Variovorax paradoxus EPS: one gene and its partners. The main gene of each other region encodes a partner of the protein of the gene in region 3 in a complex. Links are inferred from orthologs where the notes say so. Each region holds a gene or a part of one and is shown on either strand. Other genes may lie near its edges.

What was found.
Region 1: the proteins of VARPA_RS07600 (region 3) and pnp are in contact, whole or in part, in a cryo-EM structure (PDB 9QH0), measured with the Escherichia coli proteins. The link is inferred for Variovorax paradoxus EPS from one-to-one orthologs.
Region 2: the proteins of VARPA_RS07600 (region 3) and eno are in contact, whole or in part, in a solved structure (PDB 2FYM), measured with the Escherichia coli proteins. The link is inferred for Variovorax paradoxus EPS from one-to-one orthologs.

What each region holds. Positions count from the first base shown.
Region 1 is NC_014931.1:4,344,403-4,349,636, forward strand. Bases 706-3,697 are described here. They hold pnp (polyribonucleotide nucleotidyltransferase), read right to left. Parts: upstream 3,370-3,697; coding sequence 1,042-3,369; downstream 706-1,041. Other genes in these bases: VARPA_RS20100 (NAD(P)H-quinone oxidoreductase), read right to left, coding at 706-953; rpsO (30S ribosomal protein S15), read right to left, coding at 3,575-3,697. Outside these bases: more of VARPA_RS20100, read right to left, coding at 1-705; more of rpsO, read right to left, coding at 3,698-3,841; VARPA_RS20115 (DMT family transporter), read right to left, coding at 3,931-4,860; VARPA_RS20120 (pyridoxal phosphate-dependent aminotransferase), read right to left, coding at 4,943-5,234. UniProt on the Escherichia coli protein: Involved in mRNA degradation. Catalyzes the phosphorolysis of single-stranded polyribonucleotides processively in the 3'- to 5'-direction. Also involved, along with RNase II, in tRNA processing.
Region 2 is NC_014931.1:2,355,069-2,360,172, reverse strand. What follows is about bases 1,035-3,896. They hold eno (phosphopyruvate hydratase), read left to right. Parts: upstream 1,035-1,754; coding sequence 1,755-3,038; downstream 3,039-3,896. Other genes in these bases: pnuC (nicotinamide riboside transporter PnuC), read left to right, coding at 3,440-3,896; ftsB (cell division protein FtsB), read left to right, coding at 3,139-3,417; VARPA_RS10885 (DUF1330 domain-containing protein), read left to right, coding at 1,438-1,728; VARPA_RS10895 (CTP synthase), read left to right, coding at 1,035-1,149. Outside these bases: more of VARPA_RS10895, read left to right, coding at 1-1,034; more of pnuC, read left to right, coding at 3,897-4,060; VARPA_RS10865 (AAA family ATPase), read left to right, coding at 4,057-4,737; VARPA_RS10860 (hypothetical protein), read left to right, coding at 4,770-5,104. UniProt on the Escherichia coli protein: Catalyzes the reversible conversion of 2-phosphoglycerate (2-PG) into phosphoenolpyruvate (PEP). It is essential for the degradation of carbohydrates via glycolysis.
Region 3 is NC_014931.1:1,686,775-1,692,879, reverse strand. What follows is about bases 1-3,863. They hold VARPA_RS07600 (Rne/Rng family ribonuclease), read left to right. Parts: upstream 1-375; coding sequence 376-3,663; downstream 3,664-3,863. Other genes in these bases: VARPA_RS07595 (LysR family transcriptional regulator), read right to left, coding at 3,712-3,863. Also shown: more of VARPA_RS07595, read right to left, coding at 3,864-4,578; VARPA_RS07590 (MFS transporter), read left to right, coding at 4,688-6,105. UniProt on the Escherichia coli protein: Endoribonuclease that plays a central role in RNA processing and decay. Required for the maturation of 5S and 16S rRNAs and the majority of tRNAs. Also involved in the degradation of most mRNAs.

The DNA of each region.
Region 1 (5,234 bases), 2.7 Mb from region 3 along the record:
AGCGTGTGAGCCTGGGCTGCGCCACTGGGTTCACCCGCCGCCGCAAAAGTGCTGTGGATCACGGGCTTGATCGCGCCGCTTTCGAGCAGCGGCCACACCTTCTCGCGCAATGCCTTGGCAATAGCGCCCTTGAACGCCACCGGCCGGGGCCGGAGCGTCGAGCCGGTGATCGTCAGACGCCTGCGCAGCACGAGGCCCGCATTGATCTGCGCCTTCACGCCGCCCTGCACCGCGATGATCACGAGCCGGCCGTCTTCGGCCAGGCACTCGATCTCGCGCGCCACGTAGTCGCCAGCGACCATGTCGAGGATCACGTCCACACCCTTGCCGCCCGTGAGTTCCTTCGCCTTTTCGACGAAGTCGCTCGTGCGGTAGTTGATGGCATGGTCGGCGCCCAGCTTCTTGCAGGCTTCGCACTTGTCGTCGCTGCCAGCAGTAACGATCACCGTCGCGCCCAGCGCCTTGGCGATCTGGATCGCCGTGACGCCGATGCCGCTCGAGCCGCCCTGGATCAGCAGCGTCTCGCCCTTTTGCAGGCGGCCGCGCTCGAACACATTGCTCCAGACGGTGAAGAAGGTCTCGGGCAGCGAAGCTGCGTCGACATCGCTCCAGCCCTTGGGCACCGGCAGGCATTGCGCCACGGGCGCCACACACAGCTCGGCATAACCACCACCGGCAATCAGCGCGCAAACGCGGTCACCGACCTTGAAGCCCGCTTCGGCCAACGCCGCGGCGTCGCCCGACACGATCTCGCCGGCCACTTCAAGGCCCGGCAGGTCGGACGCGCCTGGCGGCACCGGATAGTGACCCATCCGCTGCAGCACGTCGGGCCGGTTGACGCCACTGGCCGCGACGCGAATCAGCAGTTCGCCCGCACCCGCCACAGGATCGGGACGATCGGCCACGCGCAACACCTCAGGGGCGCCGTACGAAGTGATTTCAATGGCTTTCATGGTCTTTCGGCCTCCAACGCCCGCAAATGGGGCGCAGCTGGTTGTTCAAAAGATAGCAACGGCAGGAAAACCTGCCGTTGCGCCCTTCTTACTCCTGAGGCTCGCGCGGGGCTTGCGACTGTTGCTCGCCGGCCGGAGCCTGCTGCTGGTCGTTGCGCGGTTGCTGTTGCTGGTCGTTGAAGCGCGGGGCGCGCTCGCCACGATCACCACCACGGTCGCCGCCGCGATCGCCACGGTCCGAACGTTCGCGGCGGTCACCGCCACGGTCGCCGCGATCGCCACGGTCTTCACGCGGCGGACGCTCGCTGTATTCCATGCCGGCCGGACGCTCGGTCAGGGCCTTCATGGACAGCTTGACGCGACCCTTTTCGTCCGTTTCCAGAACCTTGACCTTCACGATCTGGCCTTCGCTCAGATAGTCGGTCACCTTCTCGACGCGTTCGTGCGCGATCTGGCTGATGTGCAGCAGGCCATCCTTGCCGGGCAGCAGGTTGATGAGCGCGCCGAAGTCCAGGATCTTGGTGACCGGGCCTTCGTAGACCTTGCCGATTTCGACTTCGGCGGTGATCTGTTCGATGCGCTTCTTGGCGAGTTCGGCCTTTTCCGGATCGGTCGAGGCGATGGTGATGGTGCCGTCTTCGTCGATGTTGATCGTCGTGCCGGTTTCTTCCTGCAGGCCACGAATGACCGAGCCGCCCTTGCCGATCACGTCGCGGATCTTCTCGGGGTTGATCTTCAGCGTGGTCAGGCGCGGTGCGAAGCTGGAGACTTCGGCCTTGGCTTCGCCCATGGCTTCCTGCATCTTGCCCAGGATGTGCATGCGCGCTTCCTTGGCTTGCGCCAGTGCGACCTGCATGATTTCCTTGGTGATGCCCTGGATCTTGATGTCCATCTGCAGCGCAGTGATGCCGTTGGTCGTGCCGGCCACCTTGAAGTCCATGTCGCCCAGGTGATCTTCGTCGCCCAGGATGTCGGTCAGCACCGCGAAGCGGTTGTCTTCCTTGATGAGGCCCATGGCGATGCCGGCCACGTGCGCCTTCATCGGCACGCCGGCGTCCATCATCGAGAGGCAGCCGCCGCAGACCGAAGCCATCGACGAGGAGCCGTTCGACTCGGTGATTTCCGAGACCACGCGCACGGTGTACGGGAATTCTTCCTTGGTCGGCAACACGGCGACGAGCGCGCGCTTGGCCAGGCGGCCGTGGCCGATTTCGCGGCGCTTGGTCGAACCCATGCGGCCCACTTCGCCAGTGGCAAAGGGAGGCATGTTGTAGTGGAACAGGAAGCGGTCTTCGTACTCGCCGGCCAGCGCGTCGATGCGCTGTGCATCGCGTTCGGTGCCGAGCGTGGTGATGACCAGCGCTTGCGTTTCACCGCGCGTGAACAGAGCCGAACCGTGGGTGCGGGGCAGCACCGAGTTGCGGATTTCGATGGGGCGCACGGTGCGCGTGTCGCGGCCGTCGATGCGAGGTTCGCCCGATAGGATCTGGCTGCGAACGATCTTCGATTCGATCGAGAACAGCAGGTCGTTGACCTTGCCGGCGTCGAAAGGCTCGCCGCTTTCCTTCAGCGATGCCATCACGGTGGCATTGGCTTCGCGCAGGGCTTGCGTGCGGGCTTGCTTGCTGCGAATTTGATAGACAGCGCGCAGCTTTTCTTCGGCCAGGCCCTTGACCTTGGCGACGAAGGCTTCGTCTTCGGCCGGCGCTTGCCAGTCCCACACCGGCTTGCCGGCGTCGCGCACGAGGTCATGGATCGCGTTGATCGCGATGCCGGCCTGTTCATGGCCGAACACCACGCCGCCGAGCATGATTTCTTCGCTCAGTTGCTGGGCTTCGGACTCGACCATCAGCACGGCGGCTTGCGTACCGGCGACGACGAGGTCCATCTGCGAATCCTTGCGGGCCGTCTGGCCCGGATTCAGCACGTACTGGCCGTTGATGTAGCCCACGCGGGCGGCGCCGATCGGGCCGCTGAAGGGGATGCCGGAGATCGACAGAGCGGCGCTCACGCCGATCATGGCGGCGATGTCGGCGTCGACTTCGGGGTTGAGCGACACGGTGTGGATGACCACGTGCACTTCGTTCAGGAAGCCTTCAGGGAACAGCGGGCGGATCGGACGGTCGATCAGGCGGCTGGTCAGCGTTTCGTGTTCGCTGGGCTTGGCTTCGCGCTTGAAGAAGCTGCCGGGGATCTTGCCCGCGGCGTAGGTCTTCTCGATGTAGTCGACGGTCAGCGGGAAGAAGTCCTGGCCCGGCTTGGCGGACTTGGAGGCGACCACGGTCGCCAGGATCACGGTGCCGTCGATGTCGACCAGCACGGCGCCATTGGCCTGGCGGGCGACTTCGCCCGTTTCCATGACGACGGTCTTGTCGCCCCACTGGAAGGACTTGGTGACTTTGTTGAAGAGGCTCATTTTTGCTCCTGTTTTAGTAGCGAACCGCGCAGGGCTCGCAAGGGGCGGAGGCTTCTCAGAACACGATGCCATTCCAGCGAAGCTCGGGGAGAACTTCATTGGAATGACACAGCTTCGCTCTGTTTTGGCACTCCGAAAGTGGATCGCGAAGTAAAAAACGCCTGAGCTAGCGGACTAACCCAGGCGTTTTTTCATGCGATTCGATTTACTTGCGCAGACCCAGCTTGGCGATCAGCGCGGTGTAACGGTCGGCGTCCTTGGACTTGAGGTAGTCCAGGAGCTTGCGGCGGCGGCTCACCATGCGCAGCAGACCGCGACGGCCGTGGTGGTCCTTGGCGTGGGTCTTGAAGTGGGGGGTGAGCTCGTTGATACGGGCGGTCAGCAGTGCGACTTGCACTTCTGGGCTGCCGGTGTCGTTGGCGGCGCGGGCGTTGTCTTTGACGACTTCGGCCTTGATGGAGGCTGCGATCATGTTGAATTTCCTTGTTCCGGGATGTTTGACTTGCGGTGAGCGCTGGAACTGCCCTCACCGTGCGCCTTGCGGCATGCAAAGCCTCGGGATTATAGCTCGGCGGGCCGGAGGGGGCTTTCGGGGCGTTTCCCACCCCGTCCATCGAGCGAAGCCAGCCCCACGGCACCCAGCACGCAAGCCGCTCCGCCGATCTGCGCGAGACTGATACTTTCACCCAGCCAGAGCGCCGCCAGTATCAGTGCAGAAACCGGCAGCAGCGCCGTGAAGAGCGCTGCCTCCGCCCCTTTCAGCCTGGCCGATCCGGCGAACCAGAGGACGAAGCCCAGCACCGTCGGCACCAGCGCGTAGTAGGCGACGCCAACCAGCGCGTCGTTCGGCAGCGGACGCTCCCAGGCCCGTTCGAACAGCGCCGGCACCAGCGACAGCAGGAGCCCGAAGGCCGTCATCAGCGCCGACAGCGCCAACGGCCGCACCGGCACCCGCAGGCGTTTGTTGAGCAGGATGAACATCGCCTCGCAGACGACCGCGCCCAGCACCAGCAGGTTGCCCAGCAGCGCGGCGGGGGATTTTGAGTCCCCTGCTGCGCCCTCCCCTGGCCAACTGATCGCCAGCACCCCCGCCGTCGCCAGCACGATGCTGCCCACCAGATAGCGCCCAGGCCGCTCGCGCAACGCCAGCACCGCCACCAGCGCAGCGACAGCCGGCAGCGTCCCCGCCACCACGCCGGCACTGGCAGCCGGCGCCCACCGCACGCCCAAAATCAACAGCACCGTGTAGCCGACGCTTCCCAGCCCGGCCTGGCACAAGAGCAGCACCAGATCACGCCGATCAGGCCGCGGCCACGGCGTGCGCGTCACCCGCAACAGCAAAAGAAACACAGGCAGCGCCATCGCAAACCGCAGCGCCGTCGCGGTAAACGGCGGCAGGCCGCCCGCAATCACCTTGCTGGCGACCACCGTGCTGCCCACGGTCACCATCGCCAGCGCGCACAACACCATTCCCTTGATTCGTTCCGACATGCATGACCTTTCGCTTTCGAGAAAGGCCAAGCTTCGCGGGCCGCATGCCCCGCGTATTGAACGAAATTGCAGCCGGGCCGGATCAGCCCTTGCGTTGCGGTTGCGCCGCCAGCCAGTGGCGCAGGCGCTCCACGCCCTGCACCAGCCGCTGCGGGTCTTTCGACGCAAAACACCAGCGCAGCCAGCCCTGCGCCTCGGGCGCGAAGGCATTGCCGGGCGCGAGCCCGAGGCCCGCCTCGACTACGAGCCGCTTGGCCACATCGAGCGAATCGCCGAAGCCCTCGAGCCGGAAGAAGGCGTACATGCCGCCCTTGGCTGGAGCGACCTGCACGCCGGGCACTGCGGCCAGCAGCGGCACCAGCGTGTCGCGGCAC
Region 2 (5,104 bases), 670 kb from region 3 along the record:
CTGTCGTACGTGCCCTGGATCGCCGCCGCCGGCGAACTCAAGACCAAGCCCACCCAGCACACGGCCAAGGAACTGCGCGCCATCGGCATCCAGGCCGATGTGCTGCTGTGCCGCGCCGACCGCCCGATCCCCGACGATGAGCGCGCCAAGATCTCGCTGTTCTCGAACGTGCCCGAATGGGGCGTGATCTCGATGTGGGACGTGGACACCATCTACAAGGTGCCCCGCATGCTGCACGAGCAGGGCCTGGACGGCCTCATCTGCGACAAGCTGCGCATCAACACCCCGCCCGCCAAGCTGCAGCGCTGGGACGACCTGGTCTACGAGGTAGAGCATCCGCAGCAGGAAGTCTCGATCGCCATGGTCGGCAAGTACGTCGACCTGTCGGACAGCTACAAGTCGCTCAACGAGGCGCTGCGCCACGCCGGCATGAAGAACCATGCGCGCGTGAAGATCGACTACATCGACTCCGAAACCATTTCCGCGCAAGACGTCTCGCGCCTCGCGAAGTACGACGCCATCCTCGTGCCCGGCGGCTTCGGCCAGCGCGGCGTGGAAGGCAAGATTTCCGCGGCCCGCTTCGCCCGCGAAGGCAAGGTGCCGTACCTGGGCATCTGCCTGGGCATGCAGGTGGCCACCATCGAATACGCACGCCACGTGGCGGGCCTGAAGAACGCCAACAGCACCGAGTTCGACCCCGAGACGCCCACCCCCGTGATCGCGCTGATCACCGAATGGAAGGACGCCGACGGCACCGTGAAGACGCGCGACGCGAAGTCCGACCTGGGCGGCACCATGCGCCTTGGCGCCCAGAGCTCCGATGTCTCGCCGGGCACCTTGGCCCACAGCATCTACGGCGACGTGGTCACCGAACGCCATCGCCATCGCTACGAAGCCAACGTCAACTATCTGGACGAGCTGCGCGCCGCCGGCCTCGTGATCTCCGCGCTCACGCAGCGCGAGCACCTGACCGAAATCGTCGAGCTGCCGCAAGACGTGCACCCCTGGTTCATGGGCGTGCAGTTCCACCCCGAATTCAAGTCGACGCCATGGGGCGGCCACCCGCTCTTCAACGCGTTCATCAAGGCAGCACTCGATCACAAGGCACAGGGCGCGGGCGGCTCGAAGAGCCTGAAGGCTGTTGCATGAGCCGTTGGGGCGTTTCGAAGGCGAACACCGCAGTGCGCAGCGTGGAGGCGTCCGAATGAGGCTCTGCGGGTTCGACGTCGGGCTGAACCAGCCCTTCTTCCTGATCGCCGGCCCCTGCGTGATCGAATCCGAGCAGCTGCAGATGGAAACGCACCCCGATCCCGCCAAGGCATTGAGCGACGGCCCCAACGCCGTGCCGCTCAAGCACATGAAGGCCCTGCTCGAGACGCTCGTCGCGCTCGACCGGGTCACCAAGAAAAACGCTTTTCTCGAGGACATCTTTCAGCAATGACCAGCGCCTACATCATCGCCAACGTCGAAGTCACCAACCCGGTGCAGTACGAGGACTACAAGAAGTGGTCCACCGAAGCCATGAAGGCGCACGGTGCCGAGGTGTGCGCGCGCGGCGGCAAGGTCGAAGTGCTCGAAGGCGACTGGGCGCCGCAGCGCATCGTGATCCTCAAGTTCCCGAGCGTCGAAGCCGCAAAGAAATTCAATGAATCGCCCGAATACGGCAAGGCGCGCACAGCGCGTCAGGGCGCCGCGATCATGCGCATGATCGTTGTCGAAGGTGTGTGATCCGTTTTATTTGAGAAAGACAAAAGATGAGTGCAATCGTTGACATCGTCGGCCGCGAAATTCTCGACAGCCGAGGCAACCCCACCGTCGAGTGCGACGTGCTGCTCGAGTCGGGCACCATGGGCCGTGCGGCCGTGCCCTCGGGCGCATCGACCGGCTCGCGCGAAGCCATCGAGCTGCGCGACGGCGACAAGAGCCGCTATCTCGGCAAGGGCGTGCTGAAGGCCGTCGAGAACATCAACACCGAGATCTCCGAAGCCGTGCTCGGCCTCGATGCCAGCGAACAGGCCTTTCTCGATCGCACGATGATCGACCTGGACGGCACCGACAACAAGGCGCGCCTCGGCGCCAACGCCACCCTCGCCGTCTCGATGGCCGTGGCCCGCGCCGCGGCCGAAGAGTCGGGCCTGCCGCTGTACCGTTATTTCGGCGGCATGGGTGGCATGCAGCTGCCAGTGCCGATGATGAACGTCATCAACGGCGGCGCGCACGCCAACAACAGCCTCGACCTGCAAGAGTTCATGATCATCCCCGTGGGCGCCAAGAGCTTCCGCGAGGCCGTGCGCTATGGCGCCGAAGTGTTCCATGCCCTGAAGAAGATCCTGGGCGACCGCGGCATCAGCACGGCGGTCGGCGACGAAGGCGGCTTCGCCCCCAGCGTCGAGAGCCATGAAGCGGCCATCCAGCTCATCCTGGAAGCCATCGACAAGGCCGGCTACACCGCGGGCGAGCAGATCGCCCTGGGCCTCGATTGCGCGGCCAGCGAGTTCTACAAGGACGGCAAGTACGTGCTGTCGGGCGAGAACCTGTCGCTGTCGGCCGAAAGCTGGACCGACATGCTCGCCAACTGGGTCGACAAGTACCCGATCATCAGCATCGAAGACGGCATGCATGAAGGCGACTGGGACGGCTGGAAGCACCTGACCGAGCGTCTGGGCAAGCGCGTGCAGCTGGTGGGCGACGACCTGTTCGTCACCAACACCAAGATCCTGCAAGAGGGCATCGACAAGGGCATTGCCAACTCGATCCTGATCAAGATCAACCAGATCGGCACGCTCACCGAGACCTTCGCCGCCATCGAGATGGCCAAGCGCGCGGGCTACACGGCCGTCATTTCGCACCGCTCGGGCGAAACCGAGGACAGCACCATCGCCGACATCGCCGTTGGCACCAACGCCGGCCAGATCAAGACCGGCTCGCTCTCGCGTTCGGACCGCATCGCCAAGTACAACCAGCTGCTGCGCATCGAAGAAGACCTCGGCGACATCGCCAGCTACCCGGGCCGCGGCGCGTTCTACAACCTCAAGTGATGCCAGCCACCCGGCTCGCCAGGCCACGCACTTCGCCGCTCCATCCGGAACGGCAGCGCGGCGGCCCCGGTGTGCGGGTGGCGTAGACAGACACTCATTCATGCGCGCGCGCTTCGTTCCTCCCATCGTCCTGCTGCTCCTGCTGGTCGTTCTCCAGTGGCAGCTGTGGAACGGGCGCGGCAGCGTGCGCGACGTCGTGCAACTGCAGACCAAGCTGACCGATCAGAAGGAAGCGAACGCCAAGGCCACGATCACCAACGAGCGGCTGGCCTCGGAGGTCAACGACCTGAAGGACGGGCTCGAGATGGTCGAAGAACGTGCGCGAGCGGAACTCGGCATGGTCAAGCCGAACGAAGTATTCGTGCAGATCGCGCACTGACCCTTCAACACTCCGCCTGCTGATGCCCGAGTTCCTCTCGGCCCCCGCCTTCGCGCTCTGGGGCTCCCCCGTCAGCTGGCTCGAACTCGTGGCCGCCGTCCTCGCGCTCGCGATGGTCGGCTGCAACATGCGCGAGATCCACTGGGGCTGGCCGCTGGCCATCGCCAGTTCGCTGCTCTACGTCGCGGTCTTCGCCAAGGCGCGCATCTATGGCGATGCGTCGCTGCAGGTGTTCTTCGCCTTCGTCGCGCTCTGGGGCTGGTTCCAATGGCTGAGCGGCCATCGCAGTGACGGCAGCGCGCTGCATGTCAGCCGGCTGTCGTCGCGCGGCATCACGCTGACCCTGGTCGCCTGCGCCATCGCATGGCCCGCGGTCGCCCTCTTCCTTGGCCGTTTCACCGACACCGACGTGCCGTGGTGGGACGGTTTCGCCACCGGCCTCAGCCTCATCGGCCAGTTCCTGCTCGGGCGCAAGTTCATCGAGAACTGGCTCATCTGGCTGGCGGTGAACGTCGTGAGCGTGGGCCTGTTCATCCACAAGGGCCTGTGGCTCACCGTCGGCCTGTACGCCGTGTTCGCGGTGCTCAGCGTGGCCGGCTACCTGGCATGGCGGCAGCGCCTGCCGGCGCTGGAGCGCGCATGACGCCGATGCTGCCGACCGGTTGCGTCATCGCGGTGCTGGGCGCCGAGAGCACCGGCAAGACCGAACTGGCGCGCGCCATCGCACAGCGCCTGCAGGAGCGCGGCATTCCGGCCACGCTGGTGGGCGAGTACCTGCGCGAATGGTGCGATCGCGAAGGCCGCACGCCGCGCCCCGACGAGCAGCAGGCCATTGCCGACGAACAGACGCGCCGCATCGACGCCGCAGCAGCAACCGGCGTCGTGATCGCCGACACCACCGCGCTCATGACCGCGGTCTACAGCGAGCAGCTCTTCGACGACCGCTCGCTCTACGCCGGCGCCCTCGCAGCCCAGCGGCGCTACGCCATCACGCTGCTCACCGCGCTCGACATTCCCTGGGTCGCCGACCACCTGCGCGACGGCCCCCATGCCCGCCAGCCGACCGACACGCTCGTGCGCGCAGCGCTGACGGGCGCGAAGCTCTCGTTCACCGTCGTGCACGGCACCGGCGGCGAACGCCTGGCCAACGCGTGGAACGCCATCAACTCGATCGCCAGTGGCGAAGACCGCGAAACCCGTGCGCGTGCGAGTGGCAAGGCCGACGCAAAGCCCGCCGCGTGGACATGGCCTTGCGAGAAGTGTTCCGACCCGGAATGCGAACATCGGCTTTTCACAGACCTGATCGGGCGGCGCGAATAAGCAAGCCGCCGTTCTTCTTCCACGGAGACCTGATGCCCCTGCACCCCGCCCCGCGCACCGCCTCCCTCCTGCCCTTTTTTATCGCCGCGCTACTGTCGGCCGGCCCTGCCCTCGCAGCCCCCGTCGCCGCCACTGTCGAGAACGGCACCACGACCACCGCCTGCGCCGAGGAAGACAACGTCTCCATGGTGCTGCGTGGCGAGGGCATCCGCCACATGCGCATCGAGGCGCTGCAGCCCGACTACCTCGACAAGATCGGCAACGACGTCACCGCGCCTGATTTTTCTGGCTGCAATTTCGATGGCGGCACACACCCCACCGATCCCGCGCACCGCTTCAAGAAGCGCACCGTGGTGCTGCTGGACAA
Region 3 (6,105 bases):
AGCCTGCAGCTTCCAAGCTGCCGGCGGATCGAAGCGAGTCCCTTGTTGTGTTGATGCTGCTGATTCAAATATGCCTTCGCTGGCCGACCTGGCTTCTGCCAGCGGCCTCCGGCATTGGATCTTTTGCAGCGCGCGCCCCCCTTGCGCAACCGGCGATCGAAAAGATCGCCACTCAACACCGAATCTGGCTCGCGCCCATCCACGCGCCCCCACCCCGGCTGTCTTCTTGAGCTGACGCTCGAGAGGCCTGCTCGCGCCTGGCGCGGCAGCGACAGCATCCGGGGCCAAGCGGCAATTCCCTGGTTTCGCGGGCGTCGTCCGTGCATCGTTGGCTCGTCAAGAGCCGGTAAACGATACATATAAGGACAACGCATCATGAAGCGGATGCTGATCAATGCCACGCAAGCCGAAGAACGGCGCCTGGCCATCGTCGACGGGCAAAAGCTCCTCGACTACGAAATCGAGATCGAAGGGCGCGAACAGCGCAAGGGCAACATCTACAAGGCGGTCGTGACCCGCGTCGAGCCTTCGCTCGAAGCCTGTTTCGTCGACTACGGCGAAGACCGCCACGGCTTCCTGCCGTTCAAGGAAATCTCCAAGCAGTACTTCGCCGAAGGCGTGTCGGCCAGCCAGGCCCGCATCCAGGATGCGATCCGCGAAGGCCAGGAACTCACCGTCCAGGTCGAAAAAGAAGAACGCGGCAACAAGGGCGCGGCCCTCACCACCTTCATCTCGCTGGCCGGCCGCTATGTCGTGCTGATGCCGAACAACCCCCGCGGCGGTGGCGTTTCGCGCCGCATCGAGGGCGACGACCGCGCCGAGCTCAAGGAGGCGATGGACCAGCTCGAGTACCCCAAGGGCATGAGCATCATCGCGCGCACCGCCGGCATCGGCCGCTCGGCGCCCGAACTCCAGTGGGACCTGAACTACCTGCTCAAGCTCTGGTCCGCCATCGACGGCGCGGGCAAGGGCGGCAAGGGCGCCTTCCTGATCTATCAAGAATCGTCGCTCGTGATCCGCGCGATCCGTGATTACTTCAATCACGACATCGGCGACATCCTGATCGACACCGACGACATCTACGACCAGGCGCAGCAGTTCATGGCGCACGTCATGCCCGAGCATGCCGCCCGCGTGAAGCGCTACCGCGACGACGCGGCCCTGTTCAGCCGCTTCCAGATCGAGCACCAGATCGAATCGGCCTACGCCCGTACCGTGCAACTGCCCTCGGGCGGCGCCATCGTGATCGACCACACCGAGGCGCTGGTCTCGGTCGACGTGAACTCGGCCCGCGCCATCAAGGGCGGCGACATCGAAGAGACCGCCACCCGCACCAACCTCGAAGCCGCCGACGAAGTGGCCCGCCAGATGCGCCTGCGCGACCTGGGCGGCCTGATCGTCATCGACTTCATCGACATGGACGAGTCGAAGAACCGCCGCGAAGTCGAAAGCCGCCTGCGCGACGCGCTGCGCCAAGACCGCGCCCGCGTGCAGTTCGGCTCGATCAGCAAGTTCGGCCTGATGGAAATGAGCCGCCAGCGCCTGAAGCCGGCGCTCAGCGAAGGCTCGTCGATCCCCTGCCCCCGTTGCGGCGGCTCGGGCCACATCCGCGACACCGAATCGAGCGCGCTGCAGATCCTGCGCATCATTCAAGAGGAGTGCCTCAAGGACAACACGGCCGCCGTGCACGTCCAGGTGCCGGTCGAAGTGGCTTCGTTCCTCTTGAACGAAAAGCGCCCCGAAATCGCCAAGATCGAGCTCAAGCAGCGCGTCACCGTGCTGATGGTGCCCAACAAGACGCTCGAAACGCCGAACTACAAGCTCGAGCGCCTCAAGCACGACGATCCACGCCTCGATCACATCGAAGCCAGCTACAAGATGGCCGACGAGATCGAAGATCCGACGGCAGTCACCCGCCGCTCGCAGGAGCCGACCAACAAGCAGACGCCGGTCATCAAGGGCGTGCTGCCCGACGCACCCGCGCCGGTCGTTCCGCCCAAGCCCGAAGCGGTGCGTGCGCCTGTCGCGGCACCCGCACCGGTCGCACCGCCTGTGGTGAGCGCGCCGGTTCCGGCGCAGGGCGGCTTCTTCGGCTGGATCAAGAGCCTGTTCGGCGGCGCGCCCGCTGAAGCGAAGGCGCCCGCACCGGCTGCGATTCCGGTCGAGGCACCGAAGCCCCGCCGCGATGGCCGTCCGGGCCGCGATGGCGAAGCCCGCGGCGGTGCGCGTGACGGCGAACAGCGCCGTGGCGGCCGTGGTGGCGAAGGCCGCGGCGAAGCGCGCGGTGAAGGCGGCGAACGCCGTGGTGGCCGTGACGGCGAACGCCGCGGCGGCCGCGGTGGCGAGCGCCGCGAAGGTGGCCGTGGCGAAGGACGCAGCGAAAACCGCGAAGGCCGCAGCAGCGAACTGCGCAACGACGCAGCCGCAGGCCAGCCGCGTGAACAACGCGAGCCGCGCGAACAGCGCGAACCCCGCGAACCGCGTGAGGCACGCGCCCCGCGCGACGGCGAACAACGCCGTGGCGGCCGTGGCGAGCGCCGCGAAGGCGAAGGCCGCAACGCACCGGCCGAGGCACTGGTCGATGGCAACGTCAACCTCGAAGCCCAGCAGACAGCGCCCGGCGCCGACGAAGGCAACGCAGCGGAACGCGCACCGCGCGCCCGCGGCGAGCGTCGTGAACGCGGCGAGCGCGGTGGTGACCGTGGCGAACGCGGCGAGCGCAGCAACGACCGCGGCGGCGAACGCAACGGCGACGCACAACCGCGCGGCGAAGCCGTCGCCGGTGACGACGCCTCGCAAGGCGAACGCCAGCCCCGCAACGGCCGCGACGAGCAACGCGCCCCGCGCGGTGACCGTGGCGAACGCGGCGAGCGCAACGACGGCCGCCGCGAGCGCCGCAACGATGCACCGCCCGCCGCCAACGAAGGCGAAGCGCGTGTGGCCGAAGTGGCGTCCGCCGATGGCGAACAAGGCATCGACAACGCAGGCAACGACCAGGCACCGCGCCGCGAAGGCGAAGAACAGCGCCGCGGTCGTTCGCGTGACCGTTACGGCCGCGACCGCCGCGAACGCGGTCCGCGCGACGAGAACGAAGCCAACAACGCAGCCGAGACACCGGCAGCCGAAGGCGCCGTCGCAGCGGCCATGGAAGCCACCGGCGAGTCGTACGAAGCGCCGGTCGCGCGCCAGCAGCAGCAACTGCCGCTGGCTTCGGAACCCGTCGCCGAACGCCAGGTGAGCGAAGTCGCCGCACCCCCTGAAGTGCGCGAACCCGCACCGCAGCAGCAGCCGCAGCGCTTCGAGCGCCCTGCAGCCGCGCCGGTCGCAGCGCCCATCGTGGTCGAAACCGCCAAGGCAGCACCCGCCGGCAACGGCCGCGCCCTGCCCAAGGTGCAAGCCTTCGAACTGCCGTTGAACGAACTCGCGCAGATCGCCGAGAGCTCGGGCCTGCAGTGGGTCAACTCGGATGCCGATCGCATCGCGCAAGCGCGCGCCGCGATCGCCGCCGAGCCGAAGCCGGTGCATGTGCCGCGCGAACGCCCACCGGTGATCGTGCTCGACGAAGGTCCGCTGGTGCTGGTCGAAACCCGCCGCGACCTGGGCTCGATGTCGCTGCCGTTCGAAAAGACGGCCGCTGACGCGCAGCAGCAAAACACGCACTGACCGAAGCAAGCTCGGCCAACAAGAAACGGCGCCTCTGGCGCCGTTTTTTTATGCCCGCGCGCCGACCGCCAGGTCGGGCATCTCCAGGATCATCTGACCGAAGCGGCAGGCACACGGCGTCTTGCCGCTCTCGCTCCAGATCAGCGCGAACTCGACGCTCGGCAACGGCGGCAGGCCGTAGCGGCCGTCGACGAACTTCATGCCCGGCTCGACCTCTTCGCGCGTGAGCACCGTCACCGCAAGCCCCGCGAGCACGGCCGCGCGAATGCCTTGCGGGCTGGCCGAGGTGAAGACCACGTGCCAGTCGATGGCCGTGAGGTCGAGCGCCGATCCGGCCACCTGCCGGTTGACGCAAGGCTTGGGAAAGAAGGCCAGCGGCAGCGATGCGCCCTTGGGCGCCTCGAAGGTCTCTGCCGCGGCCCAGACCAGCTGCGTGCGCCGCAGGCACGTGCCCTCCGCCACGTTGGGCGGCGACATCACTACCGCAAGATCGAGCTCGCCGGACCGGATCGCCGCGCGCAGGTCGGTGTGCATGCTCACGCAGACCTCCATCCGCACCGCCGGAAACGCCCGTGCGAATTGCGACAGCAACGGCGGCAGGCGGTCGCCCATGAAGTTGTCCGGCACGCCGAAACGCACCACGCCCGTGATCGGCGAGGGCTGGAAGCGCCGCGTCATCGCGTCGAGCGTGTCGAGGATCTGCTGCGCATAGCGCAGGAAATCCTCGCCGTCTTCCGTCACAGTGAGGCGGCGCGTCGTGCGGTGCAGAAGCTGCCGGCCCACCTGCTCCTCGAGCTTGCGGATCTGGTGGCTGACGGCGGACTGCGTCAGGTGCAGCCGCTCGGCCGCGCGCGTGAAGCCGCCGGTTTCCTTGACGGCCACGAAGGCGCGCAAAAGCGTGGGGTCGAAATCCATGGGTCGGCAATAAATGATGGTTTGAAATGAATCTCAGGAAATTAAATCATTTCCATCATGAAGATGCTTTCCACAGAATCGCCCGGACCTGATTCCGGAAAGCCTTTCGATGCCCCTCTCCCATATCGGCAAGAACCGCATTGCCCTCGCCGCGGTCTGCCTCGTCGCCCTCATGTTCGGCCTGGAGATCTCCAGCGTGCCGGTGATCCTTCCCACACTGGAGAAAGTCCTGCACGGCGACTTCAAGGACATGCAATGGATCATGAACGCCTACACCATCGCCTGCACCACGGTGTTGATGGCCGCCGGCACACTGGCCGACCGCTACGGCCGCAAGCGCATCCTCGCCGTCGGCATCGTCCTGTTCGGCATCACCTCGCTGGTCTGCGGCATCGCGCAGGACGCACCGGTGCTGATCGCGAGCCGCTTCCTGCAGGGCCTGAGCGGCGGCGTGATGCTGATCTGCCAGCTCGCGGTGCTGTCGCACCAGTTCCAGGAGGGGCGCGAGCGCAGCAAGGCCTTCGCGATCTGGGGCGTGGTCTTCGGCATGGGGCTGGGTTTCGGGCCGATCATCGGCGGCGCCATCGCGGCGCTGGCGAGCTGGGAATGGGTGTTCCTGGTGCACGTGCCGCTGAGCGTGCTGGCGCTGGCACTCGTGCTGGGCAGCATCGAGGAGTCGCGCGATCCGCAAGCGAAGCGGCTCGACCTGCCGGGCATCGTCACGTTGTCGCTGGCGGTGTTCGGGCTCACATGGTTCATCACGCAGGGGCCGGACATCGGCTTCACGAGCCCGCTGGCGCTCGGCATCCTCGCCGCTTCGGCCGCCAGCTTCGCGGTGTTCCTGTGGGTCGAGAAGATCAACCCGCATCCGATGTTCGATTTCTCGGTCTTCCGCATCCGCAATTTCTCGGGCGCGATCCTCGGCTCCATCGGCATGAACTTCAGCTTCTGGCCGTTCATGATCTACCTGCCGATCTACTTCCAGAGCGGCCTGGGCTACGGCGCCGTCACCGCAGGCTCAGCCCTGCTGGCCTACACGCTGCCCACGCTGCTGATGCCGCCGCTGGCCGAGCGCCTCTCGCTGCGCTGGCGGCCGGGCGTGGTCATTCCGCTGGGCATGTTCGTGATCGGCGTGGGCTTCTTCGCGATGCGCTACGGCAGCAGCGCAGCGCAGGCGAGCTGGATGACCATGCTGCCCGGCTGCCTGCTGGCCGGCATCGGCCTCGGCCTGACCAACACGCCCGTGACGAACACCACGACCGGCTCGGTGCCCAGCAACCGCGCGGGCATGGCGTCGGGCATCGACATGAGCGCGCGGCTGATCACGCTGGCGGTCAACATCGCGCTGATGGGGTTCATCCTGCTCGGGGGCATCTTCTCGTCGCTGAAGAATGCCCTGCCCGCTTCGTTCGACGCGCAGCAACTACGCCTGCTCGCGGAGAAGATCGCGGCCGGCAACTTCGCATCGCTCGCACAGGGCTTTCCGGACCTCGCGCAGTTCGATCCGTCCGGTGCGATCGTCCATGC